One region of the Cupriavidus sp. IK-TO18 genome, then DNA from elsewhere that is predicted to be linked to it. Evidence: predicted binding sites of a transcription regulator. Region 1 holds the regulator's gene; the other holds the start of a gene.
The links. The regulator NrdR, encoded in region 1, represses ribonucleotide reductase genes. The targets are predictions, from matches to a motif close to CACNANATNTNGTG.
Positions count from the first base shown of each region.

Region 1 (6,983 bases):
CAGCAGCTCGGCCAGGCTCACGCCGGCGCAGCGAGGAACGCGTGGCATCTCAGCACTCTGCCGGCAACGGGCCCGGCCGGTCCGCGTTCTCCGGCCAGGACAGCCACTGGCCGGTGCTGCGCAGGATCAGGACGCCGCACTGCTGGTCGGGCTGGCGCGGCGTGGCGCGCAGTTCGACGCAGGTGTCCAGGCTCGCCGCCGGGCAGGGCGCTGCCGAAATGACATGCCGTGCCAGGCCGGTTGCCGGCACCGGGCGCGGCCAGTCGCCGGCCACGGTGTCGCCTCCGGGCTGCGTGGCGAAGCTCATGGCTCCCGCGGCGTGCCGTTCCAGCTCCAGCAAGGCAGAGGCCAGTTCGGCGCGTGCCTGGGCGCGCCAGCCGCGCCGGAGATGCTCGTGCCAGGCGGGCACGGCAAGCGAAGCCAGCAGCGCGGCGATCACCACCACGGCCATGAGCTCGATCAGGGAAAAGCCGCGCGGACTCATGGTGCCGTCTCCTTGGCCGGACCCGCCAGTTCGCGCCATGCCAGCCGGCCGGTGCGACGGCTTGCCACCACGTGTGCAAGGCGCGTTGCCACGCCGTTCTCCACTGCCCATAGCGCCAGCGCGTGGACCTCGCGGCCGGCACTGCCGGCCTGGGGTGTCATCCCCGGCAGGGTTTCACGGGTGAAGATCGGCGGGCCTTCGCTGACTTGCCCGGTGACAAAGGGAAGCACCGGCGCGCCGTCCGTCTTGCGGCCGACTGACTCGCCAGTGGCACCCAGCACGAGGTAGCTCCGCTGCCTGCCGTCCGGCAGCCGTGTCACGACGACGAGGTAGCCCGGCGAGGCCAAGCTGACGCGCTCGATCTGTTCGTCGGCATCGGGCAGGACAAGGTGCCAGCCAACCGTTTGCGCCGACGGCCTCTGGCCCGGTGCGGCCTGGAGGACAAAGCCGGCGCCTTGTGCTCGCACTTCGATGCTGGCGGGCTGGCTGGCGGCATGGGTGCCATCGGCTACGGCGGCCAGTTCGTTGCCGGCCGCATAGACCACCAGCGGTTGCGCCGGCGTGCCCAGCACCACCGGCGGGGCCGGCTCGGCAAGGCCGACCCCGCCGCGCAGGCGATACAGGCAGGTGGCCGGCGGCGCAGGCTGCTGCCGCAGGACATCGCCCAGCGCAAAACGCCACAGCTGGCCGTCAGCATCGGTGGCGTACGCAGCCAGCGCAGTGCCGTCGAACGCCTTTGCCACGGTCACGGCGCGCAGCGCGGCCGCCGATGGCGTGCCGTCGCAGCCTTGCCCGGCCACGCGCAGCATGCGCCATGGCGCCGCTGGCGTGTCGAGCGGCAGCAGCGCAAGCCCGGGCTCCGCCGGTGGTGCCAGCAGTGCGATGGCATGCCAGCGCGGCGCCTGGCTGTCGCTTAGCGCGGCCACGCGAACCGGCCCGATGCCGGCAAGCGGCAAGGCCGGCGTGGCCGCCTGTTCCCACAGCAACCGCAATGGCAGCGCGGCGTCTGGTTCGGTGATGTCTAGTGCAAACACCCCGGCAATGTCCTCCGGCCCGCCGCGGAACGCGCACAGCAGCAGCGTGCGCCAGGCACCGCCGACGACGGCGTCGGTGCTTTCGGGGCGGGGGCAGGGATTGGGCGCGACCGGGGCCCTGGACTCGGCCATGGCGGCGGCCAGCGGCAGCAACGTGCGGGGCAGGTAGACGGCACGCTCCTCGCCGTTGACGGCATCGAAGCCGTGCAGCTGGCCATCGACGGTGCCGAGCCATGCCATGTGTGGCCGCTGTGCATGGCGCACGCGGAAGGGAGCATGGCCAGGCTGTCCCGGCTGCCACGCCGGCGGCGCGACCACCAGCACGCGCGCGCCGCGCGCGCTGGCCAGCCGCGTCTCGCGCGGGCGCAGCGCGGGATTGGCATTGTCGCCGCGCAGCCAGGCCAGTTGCTGGACGTCGAGTCGCTCGCGCGTGGCATCGTCCAGGTCGGGCCATTGGAGCGCCACCAGCCGCTCCGGCTGGAGCATGGACGCCGGCAGCGAGGTGTAGATCCTGCGCGATGGGAGTTGCCTGGCATCCAGCAAGGCACCCGCTTCCCACAGGCCCGACAGTGGCTGGCGATCGTCGGTGCCGACGAGCGACGCTTGCCAGCCGACTGCGCGCAACCGGCCAGTCCAGGATTTTGCGCCGGGTTCGATCTGGTAAGCGAGCGGGAGCTGGCCGGCAGTGCTGTCATTGCCGGCCGCAACCGCCAGGACAGGCAGCAGCGGGAGCACGCAGGCAAGCATAAGGGCGGCGCGTAGGTTCATGGCTGCACGATGCTCTGCACGACGGCCCGTACCGCGGGCGAGCGGCCGAAGCCGACGGCGGTGATGCGCAGCCGCGGCAAGGCCGGCCGGCCTTCGTCAGGCATGGGGCCGTAGTCGAGCAGCTCGGCAACGTAACGCGGCGCCGTAAAAGAACCTGCAAAGGCTTCCGGCACGATGGCAACGCCGCTTGCCGGCACGCCAATCGCCAGGTCCGTAGCCAGGCCATGCAGCCACGGCTGCCATACCGGCGTGCGCGCGTGCGCAGTGTTGCACAGCGCCGCCTGCGCGCCGCGACCGCATTCGCCCGCGGCGGGCCACTGGCCGAAGCGGTCGTCACTGCCACCGGCGGCGGCGAGCAGTTCCGCCTCCGCCTCGAGCAGGGCGGCTTCTGCTGCCCGGAACGCGATCTCGCGATCGCGGCCGGCGGCCGCCAGTTGCCGGCCTGCCAAAAGCATTTGCAGCATGGCCGCCGCGGTGGCGGCGACCAGCAGCAGCATCGTCGCCGCGAACAGCAGCGTGATGCCGCCGGCCTGCGTCATCGCGTGCGGCCTCAGCATAGTGTCTCCTCGCAGCGCAGGGCGTTGCGCAGGCGGACCGTCGTGGCGAACACGCGCCGGTTGGCGCGGTGCGTGTCGACCGGCGCTGCCTGCAGGTCGGCCAGGGCATCGTCAGCGCGCGCGCTCACGGCAGCGTCACGGGCAGCGCCGCGCTGCTCGCCCTGCAGCGCAAGCGCGATCTGCACCGCCAGTACGCGCTGCCATGCGTGCGCCCCCATGGCCTGGACCCGTGCCGCTGGCAGGAACGCATCTGGCTGACGGTCGCCATCCATGTCCACCCCGAAGCGCAGTTGCAGCGAGGCGACGCCACGGACCAGTGCCCCCGAAGTCCAGCCCTGTCCGTCGACCTGGCCATTGCGGCGGGACGGATAGCGGCACAGCAGTTGCGGCTCGCCGTCCGTGGCGGCGGCTATATAGAGCATGTTCGCCGCGACAAAACCCGTGGCGCCTTCGGCCCCCGCCATCCGTGCCGCCAGCGGATACCCGCTGCAATCGATCATCGTCTCGTCAGGCTGGCTCGGATCGCCGGGCTGGCCCTGGCCGCTGAACCGCACCAGCAGCACATCGCTGTTCGCGACGCCGTGGCGGGTGCACGTCGGCACTTCGGCGATGCCCGGCTGCCCGCAGTCGTCGGCGCCGCTGACGGCGGGCGGCGCCGACGCGTCGAGTGTGCCGGCATGCCAGCCGGCCTGGCGCAGCAGCGCGCTCAGGATGGCGAGCGCGCGCTGGCCGCGTTCTTCCAGCAGTACGCGCTCCGCCGCGCTGCGGTAGGCGGACAGTGCCACCTGCCACGCCGCCGTGGCGACGGCGGCGACAATGAGCCCGAGCGCCAGGCCGACCATGGCTTCGGTCAGCGAAAAGCCCTGGCCATGGCGGCGCATCGGAAGCGTTCGTATCGGAAGCGCTCTCATGGCAGCCCCGCGCCGGCACGGTTCAGAGGCAGTCCGGCCGGCCATGGCGCCAGTTCGGCCGACTCTGCCGTCCTGCGCGTGTCATGGCTAGCCTGATCCAGCGCTCGCTGCCAGCCGAGTCCCGTCGGCCCCAGGATTGCGAGCGATGCCAGGCCGGCGGTGAAGATCGCCAGCCCGCAGAGCGATTCGAACAGGATGTATCCGCGGATGGCGCCACGTGGAGGCAGGCAACGAGGAAGACAACGAAGCAGGCAACGAAGCAGGCGGCAGGGCAGGGCGAAGAGATGGTGCATGGCGCGCGGCGTCAGGGCATTTCGGGACCTCCACCGTATCCCGCCGCTGCCGTGCGCTTTGTAGACGCCTGATATGAATGCGCAAAATTTGGTAAGACCGCGATGAACCGGTCGCCAGCGCGACCACGGGCGATGTCATCAGCGTGATGGAAAAGGGCAATATCTGGGTTCCGTAGCCGCCGCGTCCGGACCATGGGCGGCATGACGCTGATCGGGCTGATGGTCGCGGTATCGATCCTCGGCATCCTCGCCGCGATCGCCATCCCCAACTGCACCGAGCATGTGCGGCGTCGCTACCGCACCGATGCGCGCGGCATGATGACCGAGGCGGCGCAGCAGCTGGAGCGCTTCCGCTCGGTCAACGGGCGCGATGACCAGGATACGGCCGGGGCGGCGTTTGCCTTGCCGGCAGCGTTGCGCACCTCGCCGCGCGACAGCAACCGGGTGCGCTACAACATCTCGCTGGTGGCCAGTTCGCTGACGGCGAACGGCTATGTGTGCAGGCCGTGCCAGTCAATGCGGCGGATGCCTGCGGCACCTCCTTGCCGGACCAGGCGGGCACGCGGCTGAACGCGGTCGGCGCGAATCCCGCCGCGTATCTGCAAGACTGCTGGGAACGTTGACGGTGGAGCAGGGCGCTCAGCGCTTGCTGTTGCCCGCGGTCACTTCGGCGAGCACATCGGAGAATTCGGAAACATCCTCGAAACTCCGGTACACCGACGCAAACCGGATATACGCGATCTTGTCGAGCTTGCGCAGCTCGCGCATCACCAGCTCGCCGACCTGGCTGCTGGGGATTTCCTTCTCGCCCAGCGACAGCAGTCTTTCCTCGATGCGGGTGATGGCTTCATCGATGGCCTCGGCCGAGACCGGGCGCTTGCGCAGCGCCAGGCGCATCGAATCCTTCAGCTTGGCGCGCGCGTAGTCGACGCGCGAACCGTTTTTCTTGACGATGGCGGGAAAGAACAGCTCGATCCGCTCATAGGTGGTGAAGCGGCGGTCGCAGGACTCGCAGCGCCGGCGCCGGCGCACGGCATCGCCGTCTTCCGACATGCGCGTGTCGAGCACCTGGGTATTGGAATGACCGCAAAAGGGGCATTTCATGCCGGACCACCTTCAGTTGAATTCCGTCGCCTGTTCCGCATGGATGTCCTGCGCAGGCGGGCGGGTTGGCGAGGCCCGCAAGCCGGACCGCCTGCGTGTGGCAGGGCGCGGCTTGCGGGGCTGCCGGCCACCCTCGCGGGTGGCCTGGAAGCATCAGCCGTAGACCGGGAAACGCTTGGTCAGGGCAGCCACCTGCTCGCGCACGCTGGCGATGTTGGCGGCGTCGTGCGGGTTCTCCAGCACGTCGGCGATCAGGTTGCCGACGATGCGGGCTTCTTCTTCCTTGAAGCCGCGCGTGGTCATGGCCGGCGAGCCCAGGCGCACGCCCGAGGTCACGAACGGCTTTTCCGGATCGTTCGGGATGGCGTTCTTGTTGACGGTGATGTGCGCCTCGCCCAGGATGCGTTCGGCGTCCTTGCCGGTGATGTGCTTGGCGCGCAGGTCGACCAGCATCACGTGGCTTTCGGTACGGCCAGAGACGATGCGCAGGCCGCGCGCGATCAGGGTCTCGGCCAGCACGGCGGCGTTCTTCACCACTTGCTGCTGGTATTCCTTGAACTCGGGGGTCAGTGCTTCCTTGAACGCCACCGCCTTGCCGGCGATCACGTGCATCAGCGGGCCGCCCTGGATGCCGGGGAAGATCGCCGAGTTGATGGCCTTCTCATGCTCGGCCTTCATCAGGATCACGCCGCCGCGCGGGCCGCGCAGGCTCTTGTGCGTGGTGGTGGTGACGAAGTCGGCGTGCGGCACCGGGTTCGGGTAGACGCCCGCGGCGATCAGGCCAGCGTAGTGGGCCATGTCGACCATGAAGTAGGCACCGATCGACTTGGCGACCTTGCTGATGCGCTCGAAGTCGATGCGCAGCGCGAAGGCCGAGGCGCCGGCGATGATCAGCTTGGGCTTCTTCTCTTGCGCGAGCTTTTCCAGCGCGTCGTAGTCGATGTCTTCCTGGGCGTTCAGGCCGTAGCTGACCACGTTGAACCACTTGCCGCTCATGTTGAGCGCCATGCCGTGGGTGAGGTGGCCGCCTTCGGCCAGGCTCATGCCCATGATGGTGTCGCCCGGCTTGAGCATGGCGAAGTACACGCCCTGGTTGGCCTGCGAGCCCGAGTTGGGCTGCACGTTGGCGGCCTCGGCGCCGAACAGCTGCTTGACGCGGTCGATGGCCAGCTGCTCGACCATGTCGACAAACTCGCAGCCACCGTAGTAGCGCTTGCCGGGATAGCCCTCGGCATACTTGTTGGTCAGTTGCGAACCCTGCGCGGCCATCACGGCCGGCGAGGTGTAGTTTTCGGAGGCGATCAGCTCGATGTGGTCTTCCTGGCGCTGGTTTTCCTTCTGGATGGCGGCAAAGACCTCAGGGTCGATCTGGTCGATCGTGAAACGGCTGCGTTCGAACATGGCGAGACTCGTCTGAAAAAAGGGAATCCGATTCAAGCATCGGGGGCATCGGTTAGGGCGCGCGGGGAAGGCTAGCGGCGACCGGCGCCGGCGGCACTTTGCAGCCGTCGGCGCAGGGCGCACCCTGCTTCCCATTCGCTGCCCAGGCGAGCGGCAGGCGTGTGAAACAACACGCCAGAGAACTTGCGCTTCCTCGTGGTAGTGCCCACTGACTTCGCCAGTCGCGCAAGATGGAATGGTTGCGCGCAGTGTAGCGCGTAGAGTGCGCCCGCCGCAAGCCGTCAACCCGCCAGCCAAGGCTGGTCAAGGGCTGGCCAGCAACTTGCTGTTGCAAACTCGTACTGCGGGTTTACACGAAACCGCGTTCGCTCTCCGTTACAATCGCGGCCATGACAAACTTTGTCTGGACCCTGCGGGTGTACTGGGAAGAC
Region 1 covers NZ_JADGMP010000005.1:133,850-140,832, forward strand. Annotated here, with positions in the region: gene IPF36_RS03055 (GspH/FimT family pseudopilin) at 1-48, opposite strand, end outside; gene IPF36_RS03060 (type IV pilin protein) at 50-484, opposite strand; gene IPF36_RS03065 (PilC/PilY family type IV pilus protein) at 481-2,286, opposite strand; gene IPF36_RS03070 (pilus assembly protein) at 2,283-2,825, opposite strand; gene IPF36_RS03075 (PilW family protein) at 2,837-3,724, opposite strand; gene IPF36_RS03080 (type IV pilin protein) at 4,249-4,617, shown strand; gene nrdR (transcriptional regulator NrdR) at 4,687-5,151, opposite strand; gene glyA (serine hydroxymethyltransferase) at 5,305-6,552, opposite strand; ZMP/ZTP riboswitch at 6,686-6,787, opposite strand; gene ybgC (tol-pal system-associated acyl-CoA thioesterase) at 6,942-6,983, shown strand, end outside.

Region 2 (6,983 bases), on a different contig from region 1:
ACGGGTCGGTCAGCGTGTCGATGAACGGGATCAGGAACTCGTCCTTGTCGCGGATCGACTGTACTTCGTGGTACGCGTTGAAGATCTCGGCTTCGTTCAGGCCCAGCGATTCAACGATGTACTGGTAGGCGTGCGTGTGGATGGCCTCTTCAAAGGCCTGGCGCAGCAGGTACTGGCGGCATTCCGGCGCGGTGATCTGGCGATAGGTGCCCAGCACGATGTTGTTGGCGGCCAGCGAGTCGGCGGTGACGAAGAAGCCGAGGTTGCGCTTGATGATGCGGCGCTCGTCTTCGGTCAGGCCGTTGGGGTCTTTCCATGTCGCGATGTCGCGCGACATGTTGATTTCCTGCGGCATCCAGTGGTTGGCGCAGCCGGCCAGGTACTTTTCCCACGCCCACTTGTACTTGAACGGGACGAGCTGGTTGACGTCGGTCGAGCCGTTGATGACGCGCTTGTCGGCGGCGTTGACGCGGCGGTTGCTTTGCGCGGCGGCGGCGTTGGGATTGTTGCCCAGGATGCCGGCTTGCGTGGCGCTCGGCGGCAGGACGCCTTGCTGGTCAGCGGTGGCAGCCGATGCAGCGGGTTGCAGGGCAGGCTGCGGTGCGGCCTGCGGGGTGGCTTGAACGTCGTCGTCCCAGCTCAGCATGATGTTGTTCTCCGTGATTCGGTTTGGGGGCGGCGGTGATCAGTGTTTTTTGACTTGTGCAACTTCGTGGTTGCGCCGGCCCTCTCCCCCGGCCCCTCTCCCGCGGGCGGGAGAGGGGAGCAAAGCGGGGGATTAGTTAAGGCTTACTGACAGGCTTCGCACTCTTCGAAGCCGGGGTCGCCCGGGCGCATCGTGCAGACCGCGCCTTCGGCTTCCGGCATGGCCGGGGCCGAGGCAGCCGCTGCGTCCAGGGCCGAGCCGCTGTCGCTGCCCGACGACACCGCGTTCAGCGAGCCGCGCGACACGGTGGACTTCTCCACGTGCGTGGCAGCCATGGTGCGCAGGTAGTACGTGGTCTTCAGGCCGCGCACCCATGCCAGCTTGTAGGTGTCGTCCAGCTTCTTGCCCGACGCGCCGGCCATGTAGATGTTCAGCGACTGGGCCTGGTCGATCCACTTCTGGCGGCGGCTGGCGGCTTCCACCAGCCAGGTCGGCTCGACTTCAAACGCGGTGGCGTAGATGTCGCGCAGGTCTTGCGGAATGCGGTCGATGCGCGACAGCGAGCCGTCGAAGTACTTCAGGTCGGCAACCATCACCTCGTCCCACAGGCCGCGTTCCTTCAGGTCGCGCACCAGGTAGTCATTGACCACGGTGAACTCGCCCGACAGGTTGGACTTGACGTACAGGTTCTGGAAGGTCGGCTCGATGCAAGCGGACACGCCGATGATGTTCGAAATGGTCGCGGTCGGGGCGATCGCGATGCAGTTCGAGTTGCGCATGCCGTGCTGCTTGATGCGGGCGCGCAGGCTGTCCCAGTCCATGGTGCTGGACAGGTCCACTTCCAGGTAGCCGCCGCGCTCTTCGGCCAGCAGCTTGAGCGAATCTTGCGGCAGGATGCCGCGGTCCCACAGCGAGCCTTCGTAGGTGCTGTAGCGGCCGCGCTCTTCGGCCAGCTCGGTCGAAGCCTGGTAGGCGTAGTAGCACACCGCTTCCATCGAGGTGTCGGCGAACTGCACCGCGGCCTTGCTTGCGTACGGCGTGCGCAGCACGTGCAGGCAGTCCTGGAAGCCCATGATGCCCATGCCGACCGGACGATGGCGCAGGTTGGAATTGCGCGCCTTGTCGACAGCGTAGTAGTTGATGTCGATGACGTTATCCAGCATCCGCATGGCGGTGCGGATGGTCTTCTGCAGCTTGGCGTGGTCGAGCGCGTACGAGCCGTCGGCCTGCCTGGCCAGGTGGGCCACCAGGTTGACCGAGCCCAGGTTGCAGACGGCGATTTCGCTGTCGTTGGTGTTCAGCGTGATTTCCGTGCACAGGTTGGAGCTGTGGACGACGCCGACGTGCTGCTGCGGGCTGCGGATGTTGCAAGGATCCTTGAAGGTGATCCACGGGTGGCCGGTCTCGAACAGCATGCCCAGCATCTTGCGCCACAGTTGCAGCGCGGGCAGCTTCTTGAACAGCTTCAGTTCGCCGCTGGCGGCCTTGGCTTCATAGCCCAGGTAGGCCTTTTCGAATTCCTTTCCGACCTTGTCGTGCAGGTCCGGGCAGGTGGCGGGCGAGAACAGCGTCCACTCGCCGCCTTCCATCACGCGCTTCATGAACAGGTCCGGGATCCAGTTGGCCGTGTTCATGTCGTGGGTGCGGCGGCGGTCGTCGCCGGTGTTCTTGCGCAGCTCCAGGAATTCTTCGATGTCCAGGTGCCACGTTTCCAGGTAAGCGCAGACGGCGCCCTTGCGCTTGCCGCCCTGGTTCACGGCCACGGCGGTGTCGTTCACCACCTTCAGGAACGGGACCACGCCCTGCGACTTGCCGTTGGTGCCCTTGATGTGCGAGCCCAGTGCGCGCACGTTGGTCCAGTCATTGCCCAGGCCGCCGGCGAACTTGGACAGCAGCGCGTTTTCCTTCAGCGCTTCGTAGATGCCTTCCAGGTCGTCCGACACGGTGGTCAGGTAGCACGACGACAGCTGCGAGCGGCGGGTGCCGGAGTTGAACAGGGTCGGCGTGGACGACATGAAGTCGAACGACGACAGCAGCTGGTAGAACTCGATGGCGCGCGCTTCGCGGTCCTTCTCGTTCAGCGCCAGGCCCATGGCCACGCGCATGAAGAAGGCCTGCGGCATTTCGATGCGGGTTTCATCGATATGCAGGAAGTAGCGGTCGTACAGGGTCTGCAGGCCCAGGTAGTTGAACTGGAAGTCGCGGCCGGCGTCGAGCGCGGCGCCCAGGCGGGCCAGGTCATAGGTGGCCAGCTTTTCGTCCAGCAGCTCGGCTTCGATGCCGCGGGCGATGAACTTGGGGAAGTACTCGACGTAGCGGGCCGACATCTCCGTCTGGGTCACTTCGGCGCCCAGGATTTCCTTGCGGATGGTGTGCAGCAGGATACGGGCGGTGACCTGGCTGTAGTTGGGGTCCTTTTCGATCAGGGTACGCGCAGCCAGGATGGCGGAGTCGTACACCTGCGTCATCGGCACGCCTTCGTACAGGTTCTTCAGGGTTTCCTTCAGGATCGGCTCGGCGCTGACCGCATCGCCCAAACCGGAGCAGGCGTTGTCGATCAGGGCGTGCAGCGCGACGATGTCCAGCGGCTTGGCCACGCCGGCGTCTGTCACATTGATCTGGATGCCGGACTGCTGCACGCGGGCCACGGCCTGGGCGCTGGCGCTGGCGCGCTCCTGGGCGCGCTTCTCGCGGTACAGCACGTAGGCGCGGGCCACTTCATGCTCGCCCGAGCGCATCAGGGCCAGCTCGACGTGGTCCTGCACGTCTTCGATATGGATGGCGCCACCGCTCGGGCGGCTACGCACCAGCGCGCGCACCACGCTGTCGGTCAGTTGCTCGACGATCTCGCGCACGCGCGCGGAAGCTGCGCCCTGCCCGCCGTTGACGGCGAGGAAGGCCTTGGTCATGGCGACGTTGATCTTGGACGGCTCGAACGCCACCACGGCGCCGTTGCGACGGATGATCTTGTGATCCGGGTAGCTGGTGGAAGCGGCGCTGGAGGTCTGTGCGTTGGGTGCCTGGCTGGCAACGCCGGCGGCGGCGCCACCCGTGGTGAGTTCGTTCTGGGCCGTTTGCATGTGAAGTCCTGTTTTTACCCTGGATTTAAGAGACAAAAGAGTCCCTGGCGAAATGCGGCGGAAAGAAGGATCCGTTTCGGTGTGACCGCGCACGGACAAACTGCCTTTGCGTGAACATTTCGCCAGGGACTCTTTGTGATTCGCTAGCTTTGCGGAGGTTTCCGGACGGGTTGCACTCGCTGTGCAACCGGCACCTCACACTTGGGCCAGCTCCCCGGTTTGACTACTAGATATAGTGGGTACTGCTGAAAACTTGGCTAAGTATAGTGAAACGAATCCGAATGACCAGTCTTGACAACCGTTATTTCGGGGTCGTTTCGCGGTCGGGCCGCCGCGTGCGGCAGCGCCACATGCCCGGGAGCCTAGTACACACAAGGGTTTCAGCGAAACCGTTCGCAACTGCACATTTCACAAAAATTTTTTTGATTGTTGCGAGCATGCGATAGCCCCTAACCTGCCTGGGGCATGTGTGCCAAAAAGGGGCGCACGACCATGGGGAATGACGTTACGAATTCATCACCCCGTGGTATGCCGATAGGGCAACATGCCTGGCGGCACTGCTGCACCGGCGGCGAAGCGGTCCCAGTCGAAATGCGGGCCGGGATCGGTCTTGCGCCCCGGGGCGATGTCGCTGTGGCCGGCAATCGCGCGCACCGGGTAGGCCGCCATCAGGGCCGGGACCAGGGCGGCCACGGTGTCGTACTGGGCGGGGGTGAACGGCAGGTCGTCGCAACCCTCGATCTCGATGCCGATCGAGAAGTCGTTGCAGCGCGTGCGGCCGAAGAAGTCGGACTGGCCGGCATGCCAGGCCCGCTGCGTGCACGGCACGAACTGCACCAGCTCGCCCTGCCGCGTCACCAGGAAGTGCGCGGACACCTGGACCTGGTGGATGGTGGCGAAGAACGGGTGCTTGTCCGGGTCGAGTCGGTTCTGGAAGAACGCTTCGATGTCGCCGCTGCCGAACTGGCCGGGCGGCAGGCTGATGTTGTGCAGCACCACCAGGTCCACGGGCATGCCGGTGGGCCGTTCGTCGAAATTGGGCGACGGCACGCGGCGGGCGGCGGGTACCCAGCCGTCTGCGTCTGGGAGGAAGGCACGCACCTGTGCAGGCAGATTGGGCTGGCTGGGCCTCGTCATGGCGTGCCCTCGCCCGCGCCGTCGCCGTTGTTCTCGGCCACGCCGCGGTCAGCGGCGTCCATGGCTTCGCGGATGCCAAGCTGCTGGATGCGGTAGCGCAGCTGGCGCAGGTTCAGGCCGAGCAGCGGCGCGGCAGCGGTGCGGTTGAAGTTGGTCTGCGCCAGTGCCTGCAAAATCAGTTCGCGCTCCACGGCTTCGAGCCGGGCCGGCAGGTCGATTGGGAAGACGATGCCGCGGCAGGCGCGCTCGGTGGCGTCGCCCTCGGGTTCGGGCTGGGTGGCGGGCGGTGCGGCAACCTGTGGCGCGGCAGCAGGTTCGGCCACGGCTGCGGGCGTGGGTGTCGCCGCGGGCGGCATCGGCGCCCACATGCCCGGCGCGCCCCAGGGGGCGTACTGGGTCGCAGGGACCGGTGACGCCATCGTGGGCGCGGGGGCCATCAGCCCGGCGCCGGGCGCGCCGGCATCCAGCGGGCCGAGGTCGGCCACCTCGATCTGCTCGCTCTCGGCAAAGGCGTAGGCACGCTCGAGCAGGTTTTCCAGTTCGCGGACGTTGCCCGGGAAGCGGTAGGCGGCCAGCTGCTCCAGCGCGGCCGGCGCCAGGCGCTTGGGATGCGGGTCGCCATAGCGCACCGCCAGGTGGTCCAGGATGGCGCGCGCCAGCACCGGGATGTCTTCGCCACGCTCGCGCAGCGTGGGCATGCGCAGCGCCAGCACGTTCAGGCGGTAATACAGGTCCTGGCGGAACTGGCCGGCGGCGACCATCGCGGCCAGGTCCTTGTGGCTGGCGCACATCACGCGCACGTCCACGGCATCTTCGCGGCTGGCGCCGATCTTGCGCACGCGGCGCTCCTGCAGCGCGCGCAGCAGCTTGACCTGCATGGCCAGCGGCAGGTCGGCCACCTCGTCGAGCAGCAGCGTGCCGCCGTTGGCGGCATGGAAAAAGCCGCCCCGCTCGCCATCGGCGCCAGTGAAGGCGCCTTTGACGTGGCCGAAGAACTCCGACTCCATCAGCGTCTCGGGGATGGCGCCGCAGTTGACCGCGATAAACGGGTGCGAAGCGCGCGCGCTGATCGCGTGGATGGCGCGCGCGGCGCGCTCCTTGCCGCTGCCCGATTCGCCGCTGATGACCACCGGGGCCATGCTGCGCGCCAGCCGCGACAGCGAGCGGCGCACCTCGTGCATGGCGGCGGAATGGCCGGGCAGCAACGCCGCGGCGCGGTCGGCGGCAGCGTCCGCGCCGGCGCTGCCGCCGGCATCGGCTTCGCTGCTGTCGCGCTGCTGGCGGCCGAGCGCGTTGAGCACCAGGCTGCGCAGCTGCTCCAGCGAGACCGGCTTGGCGATGTAGTCGAAGGCGCCGGCCTTGAGCGCCTCGACAGCGTTGTCGGCGCTGCCGTAGGCGGTGATGACCGCCACCGGGATGCGCTCGGGCGCGGCCGACAGCTGCCGCACGATCTCGATGCCCAGGCCGTCGCCCAGCCGCATGTCGGTCAGCACCAGGCTGTAGCGGCCCTGCGCCAGCTTCTGCCGCGCCTCGGCCAGCGAGCCGGCCAGCACCACGTCATGGCCCATGCGCCGGATGGAGATGTCGAGCAGCTCGCGCAGGTCGGCCTCGTCGTCGATGACGAGGATGGGATCGGGCGTACGGGATGGCATGGTGGCGGGTGTGGATGGGCGGACGCCGTTCATGCGACGGCCGCGTCGGCGGTCTCGATGCGCAGCGTCAGGACAAAGGCTTTGGCCGGCAGTGTATCGCGCGCAGCGGCGGCCAGCACGCCGGTGCGCTCGAGCAGCGCCGGCACCGAGACCGCGCCGTAGCGTACTTGCGCATCGTTGGCGCCGCACAGCTCGCGTGCCATGAACAGGCCCAGGCCGGTGCCCTGGGCGTTGCTGGTAAAGAAGGGTTCGAACAGGCTGCGCTGGTGCTCGCGCGAGACCTCGGCGCCGTCGTTCCAGACGATCAGCTCGGCGTGATGCTGGTCCAGCGCGTGCGCCAGCAGCCGGATCGAGCCGGGCAGCCGGCTGCAGTAGCGCCAGGCGTTGTCGAGCAGGTTGCCCAGCACCTGTTGCAACTGCGCGGCGTCGAACACCACCGGCTGGGCCACGTCGACGGTCAGGCGGATG
Region 2 covers NZ_JADGMP010000033.1:70,031-77,013, reverse strand. Annotated here, with positions in the region: gene IPF36_RS25750 (ribonucleotide-diphosphate reductase subunit beta) at 1-646, opposite strand, end outside; gene IPF36_RS25745 (ribonucleoside-diphosphate reductase subunit alpha) at 790-3,726, opposite strand; gene ampD (1,6-anhydro-N-acetylmuramyl-L-alanine amidase AmpD) at 4,243-4,863, opposite strand; gene IPF36_RS25735 (sigma-54 dependent transcriptional regulator) at 4,860-6,515, opposite strand; gene IPF36_RS25730 (sensor histidine kinase) at 6,545-6,983, opposite strand, start outside.
Region 2: a site for NrdR is predicted at 3,951-3,964, ahead of IPF36_RS25745 (ribonucleoside-diphosphate reductase subunit alpha). Genes of this name have one in related genera too.